2 regions of the Pedobacter sp. WC2501 genome follow, and region 2 is predicted to be linked to the other one. Evidence: riboswitches for the same ligand, from Rfam matches in the RefSeq annotation. Region 2 holds a riboswitch; the other holds the start of a gene.
The links. A riboswitch is a leader RNA that binds a small molecule or an ion and turns the genes downstream of it on or off. The one in region 2 is predicted to bind cobalamin.

Region 1 (3,193 bases), 2.9 Mb from region 2:
TAGTCGAAAATGGGCTTAAACGTTCCGAATCTTGCTCTTTTAAGGCCAAAACGCGCGCTTTTACTAACGGATTATGGATGATTTTAGAAACTTTACGGTTAGCGATCGCTTTTTTGTTTTCCTCAAGTTTTTGCAGGGTAGATGCAGGGCTTTCGTTGTTGATCAGTTTTTTTAAGGTATCTACTTCGGCGATTTTTTGTTTTGCATAAGCCAGCCACTGTTTAATTTCTGCCGATAAATTTTTCTCGTTGGTTTCATTGTCCAGATCAACCGGTGAGTGAATTAATGAGCAGGATGGTGCAATCCACACTTTATCCAATCCTCTTTTTTCTACCACCTGATTAATTATGGATACGGATTTTTCGAAATCATTTTTCCAGATGTTCCTTCCGTCTACCAAACCTAGTGAAAGGATGGTGTCTTCTTTTAACGAGGCTAAGACATCTGTCAATTGATCTTCTGCACGTACCAGATCGATATGTAAAACATTTACCGGTAATGAAGTAGTAAGGGCTAAATTATTGCCTAAGCCTTCGAAATAAGTGGCTAAAACAATTTTTAATTTTGGGAAAGCCTTTCTAATTTCCTTGTAAGCATATTCATAAGCTTTTTTGTCTTTTTCGGTAAGGTCTAAAGTCAAAAATGGTTCATCAAACTGAACATATTCTACATCCAAAGCATCTAAACGGGATAAAATCTCGATATAAACCGGAAGCAGATTTTTGATCAGGTCTATTTTTTCAAAGCCGGTTTCTTTTTCTTTTCCCAGTAAAAGGTAAGAAACCGGGCCGATTAGAACAGGTTTGGTGGTAATACCCAATTGTTTTGCCTCGTAAAACTCATCGATAATTTTGGTAGAGAAAAGTTTAAAAGGCTGGTCTTTGTAAAACTCGGGCACAATGTAATGGTAATTGGTATCAAACCATTTGGTCATTTCCATTGCTACCACATCCAATCCCTCTTTCTGATAACCTCTTGCCATAGCAAAATAGAGATCAAGTTCAGAATTTCCTTTTTTCAGGATCACTTCGTTGTACCTTTTCGGTATTGCCCCAAAGGTTAATGAATGATCAAGAACATGATCATAAAAAGAAAAGTCGTTCGATGGAATGATATCAATTCCGGCTTCTTTTTGAAGTTTCCAGTTTTCGTGGCGAATGTTTTTGCCCACCTGAAGTACATTTTTGTACCCAGTTTTATCTGCCCAGTAATTTTCGCAGATTTTCTTTAATTCCCTTTGGCTACCTATTCGCGGATAGCCCAGATTTTGCGTTAGCATCTCTTTTAAAGATTAAGTAAATAAATCGTTTAAAAGCTCAAATCAGTATTTATACTTTTCTGTTAAAATAAAAAAGGAAAGGTTATGGCACAGCCTGCCCACTCATCGGCAAAAAGCTTAAAGCAGGCATATAAAATTTTAATTTTATCGTGTACAATCAGACCTGACCAATTACTTTATAACGCGAAAGTACCGTCAATTCAATATAGGCAGGTCTCCTGACTTATTCCCGATCTTATCGCCTTCCCATCCCGGTAAAACGGAACAGTGGCATGAATGATAAGACCGTTGTTTTTTTGTTAAAAAACAGAATTTACAGTTGCGCGACAGCTCGTGATTTGCACACGATTCCCTATTAATCCCGGGTGTAATTCCGGGAACCTGTATCGGTTGATGAAAAATAAAGTTAAGAACTTACATCAAGGCAAATGTATGGATTAGGATTTAAAGATTAAGGTATTTTTGTAAGCATTGATTTCGCCTCCTTCCAATTGATGGTATTTATTTCTTTAACCACAGATGCACACAGATAAACACGGATTTTTTATAAATATTAAGTCTAAAGTATCTTAAATCACTTGTAACAAATTTACAGCATGCCCTTTTTGGTGCAGATTCTCTATTATATTTGATTACCTGACTAAACTTCTTCTTATGATAAAAACCTACTTTAAAGGGCTTTGCATTGCTTTTTTAATGGTAAATAGCTGTGTGGTACTGGCGCAGGAAGTGCCCATGCCAAAATCGCATTTTGGTTTTGATATCGGCGACGATTATCAACTGGCCAATTACACCCAGACAGAAGCATACTTTAAAAAGCTTGCAACAGCTTCTAACCGTGTTAAACTAGTTGATATTGGGAAAACCGAAGAAGGCAGAAGTCAATATATGCTGATTGTTTCTTCACCTGAAAATCTGAAAAAATTAGATCGTTATAAAGAAATTTCGCAACAACTGGCTCATGCTGAAATTACCCCTGAGCAGGCCAAAACATTGGCGCAGGAAGGTAAGGCTGTAGTATGGATAGATGGCGGACTACATGCAAATGAAGTAGTTGGCACTCATCAACTGATCCAAACGGTATATGAATTTGCCTCCAGAACTGATGCAGAAACTTTGCGTATTCTGGATAATGTAATCATCTTATTTACTCATGCAAACCCTGATGGTCAGGAACTGGTAAGCAATTGGTACATGAGGAATAAAGATCCGAAGAAAAGAACAACTTCCGGACTTCCTGTTTTGTACGAAAAATATGCGGGACATGATAACAACCGCGATTTCTTTATGTTAAACCTTAAAGAAACACAAAATATCGGTCGCCAGCTTTTTGTGGAATGGATCCCGCAGATTATGTATAACCATCATCAGGCTGGTCCGGCAGGAACCGTTGTTGCAGGGCCGCCCTACCGTGATCCGTTTAATTATGTTTTCGATCCAACACTATTAACCAGTTTAGATGCGGTTGGTGCGGCCATGCACAACCGCATGAATGTAGAAAACAAGCCTGGTTATACGCAGCGTGGAGGATCGGTTTATTCTACCTGGTACAATGGCGGTTTAAGAACTACTACCTATTTTCATAACATGATCGGACTCCTGACAGAAATTATCGGGAATCCCACCCCTTCTGAAATTCCGTTGGTTCCTTCGAGATTATTGCCGAACGGCGATTCGCCAAACCCGATCACCCCAAGGAAATGGTACTTTAAAAACTCTATCGACTATTCGGTATCGTTAAACTATGCTGTTTTAAATTATGCACAACGTTACCGCGACGAATTGTTGTACAACATTTACCAGATGGGAAGAAATTCTATTGAGCGCGGTAAAAAAGATACCTGGTCTTTTTCTCCAAAAAAAATAGAAGCCATTAATAACGCTGCAAAGGTCGAAAAAGGTGCTCCGATCGCC
Region 2 (3,193 bases):
ATACTGGTTAAAAACATTATTGATTTCGGCATTGAAAAAGAACCTGATTTGTTGGCAAGCGAAATTTGCACCAATAGCTAAGTCGTGCGTATACCAGGGTTTAACATAGTTAGCGGTTATATTGGCTTTTTGGCTATACCTTTCGCCAGTGTAGATGTAGCTATAATTAAATACCAGGTTTTTATAATCAACACCAAACCTTGCAGATCCACTGTGAACAGGGATGTAAGGGATCTGGTCGCCATACCGAAATGCAGTTGCACTAATATCTATTGCCTTTTCGAGGGTATAATTGGCACTTACTTTTAACTTTAGCTGGGCAGCTAAATCCCAAACAGTTTGAATATTCGTTTCGAAACCTTTAATCTGCACGCGATCGAGGTTAACCATTGTCCATCGGCCTAAATTATTACCCGGAATGGCTACAATTTTATCTTTTACCAGATTATAATAGGCATCAGCCTGAATGGACAAATAAGGCAAACGCTTACCATTTGATGTATGTCCGTAAGTAAAACCCAAATCGTACTGCTTGGTATATTCGGGTTTGAGTTTGGTATTGCCAATAAATGTATAATACAAATCGTTAAAAGTTGGCATGCGGAAAATAGATTTGTAAAAACTCCGAATGCGGAAATCTTTGCTTTGGAAAGGTTGCCACGAGGCCATTAAACTTGGTGTATATTCTTGCCTGTTGGCAGATTGATCGCCATTTTTAACTTGCTCTGCAATCAGCGTTGCCAAAATATTGCCTTGTACATTTAATCTGCTTAAATTTAAGGCACTAGCCAACACCACTAAACCAGTATTGCGGCTTGGGTAAGCAAAATCGTATAAATTGGCATCCAGCCTTTGCAAAGTATAATCGGTGGCGAGGGAAATCTCCCAAATTTTCGATATCTTATATAGATTGGCTGCAGAAATGTACCATTCGGTTTCGGTATAGCGGTTGTCCAAAAAGCCATTTTGTATTTTAAATTCCGGATCGAGGTAACGCATAAAGCTGTACGCATACTTCGTGTTGAACATAAAATTATAGCGTGCACTTTTTTTATTTTGGTATGAAGCCTGAACAAAACTATTATCATCCCATTGGCGTTGCGTAAAGGTGAACCTGTTCGAAACAATAGCTCCGGGCAATCCACGGGCAGAATTGTAGTTATATAATTTAATGTTCCATTTACTGCTATCGGGTAATAATCCAAACAAAGTAGCTTCTACCCTTGCCGATTTGACATCGCTATTGTTCCGGATAATAGTCGTATCGTAAGCCAGTTCCTTATATCTGAACCTATATTTCCCATTCGATTCTAAATAGCTGACATCAATAAGGAAGGAGATTTTATTGCTGATTTTTTGTTTATAACTGAGATTGGGATTAATTAATCCAAACGAACCAGTTTTAAAACTAGCGCCAAAACCATAATTTTTCCCGGAACTAAAAATAGGTTGCGCAGTTTTGAGATAAAGTGCACTTGCTGCCGCAAAACTTTTGGCAGGCATCAGCAAATCGGCCTTCTGACCAACATAAACGGCAATCTCTTCCAAATTATCTAACGAAAATCTGCCCAAATCTACCTGACCGTTTTGGGCGTTACCCAACTGAATACCATCGTAAAATACAGCCGTATGGTTACTGCCCATGCTCCTTACGTTAATGGTTTTTAAACCACCAACACCTCCGTAATCTTTTAATTGTACACCTGCAAAATAACGTATGGCATCGGCAACCGACAGGCTGTTTAAGCGTTTTAATTCCGATCCGATGAGAATTTGTACCGGAGTTGGCGATAAGTTAACCTGTGAATTTTTATATTCAGTTATTTTAACTTCCTGCAGTTGATTGGCTTTTGCAGTATCTATCTGTGCTACAGAAATACCGGGCAAAAAAACACCCATACCCAACATGGATACAAAAGCAAAATAAAACCTGATGCTTAATAAAACACCTGTAATTTTAATCATTTGATTGTGAGTTTAACCCACAGCCGACAGATAGAAAAGAAATGAAAATACGAAAAACGTAAGTACCTCACCCCTAGCTTCAATCCACGAAAGCTATGAAATATAATGCTAAGGCAGGTCTTCTGACTTACTCCCGGCTTTCCGGCCTTCCCATCCCGACGTGTCGGGACAGTGGCAAATTGATTGGAAATCCGTTAAGGAGCTTACAGCTGCGGGACAGTTACAGATTTACACTGTATTCCCTTTTAATTCCGGGTGTAAAACCGGAAACCAAAAGCGCTGCAAAAGTAACAAAATTAACCAATATGTAAAATGCATGAATGGAAGACAGTCTTTCTAACAGAAAAAGCTAAATTAGGAATCAAATTTCCACCCATGAAAAGGATTTTAATTATTGCATTTTCATTGATCAGCTTATCTGTTATGGCACAAAAAACCGATACTCTTTTTCTAAAAAAGCTAATGGAAAGTAAGCCTGCACTTTTTTCAGCTGTACTTAACCATCCAGGTAAAAACCAGATTCAGATTCTTTATACCCAGGTTAACCGCGATTCGAAGAATAAACCCTCTTTTAAAACCTTTAGTTATAATTTAGATCCTCAACATTACTTTTACCCAGCCAGCACAGTTAAGCTTGCTGCAGTCATTTTTGCATTAGAGAAAGTAAATCGCCTAAAAAGTAAAGGTTTAACAGCAAAGAGCACGATGATTACAGATAGTTTATTTAAAGGGCAGACCAAGGTTTTAAAAGATACCAGCGCTAAAAACAGCCTGCCTTCTATTGAGCATTATGTCAAGAAGATATTGCTTACCAGCGATAATGATGCCTTTAACCGCTTATTTGAATTTATTGGAAGAGCAGAAATTAATAAAAAACTAAAAGCTAATGGGTTAAATAATAGTCGTATTTTAAACCGATTGGCCATTGGCGATACAGGAGAATCGGCCAGGCACAGCAATCCCATTGAGTTTTATAATGGCGATAAATTAGTGTATCATCAACCTGCACAGTACGATCCAAAAGAATATGAATTGAAATTGACCAATCTGGTAATGGGTAAAGGCTATTTAGACAGTGCCGATAAACTGGTGAATAAACCATTTAGTTTAGCAGGAAAAAATGCATTTGCCATCAACGATCAGCAAAAAATCATGCAGAAACTGATCTTTCCTGAAGCATTTCCTGCTAAAGAGAGATTTAAACTTACTCCTGAAGACTATAAGCTGA

Region 1: it holds a riboswitch for cobalamin, as region 2 does, so the genes downstream of both, metE (5-methyltetrahydropteroyltriglutamate--homocysteine S-methyltransferase) here and ACUN24_RS16730 (TonB-dependent receptor plug domain-containing protein) in region 2, are expected to answer to the same signal.

Annotation. Positions count from the first base shown of each region.
Region 1 covers NZ_JBQZFI010000001.1:1,048,798-1,051,990, reverse strand. Annotated here, with positions in the region: gene metE (5-methyltetrahydropteroyltriglutamate--homocysteine S-methyltransferase) at 1-1,279, opposite strand, end outside; cobalamin riboswitch at 1,471-1,679, opposite strand; gene ACUN24_RS04510 (M14 family metallopeptidase) at 1,934-3,193, shown strand, end outside.
Region 2 covers NZ_JBQZFI010000001.1:3,952,235-3,955,427, reverse strand. Annotated here, with positions in the region: gene ACUN24_RS16730 (TonB-dependent receptor plug domain-containing protein) at 1-1,965, opposite strand, end outside; cobalamin riboswitch at 2,061-2,256, opposite strand; gene ACUN24_RS16725 (serine hydrolase) at 2,341-3,193, shown strand, end outside.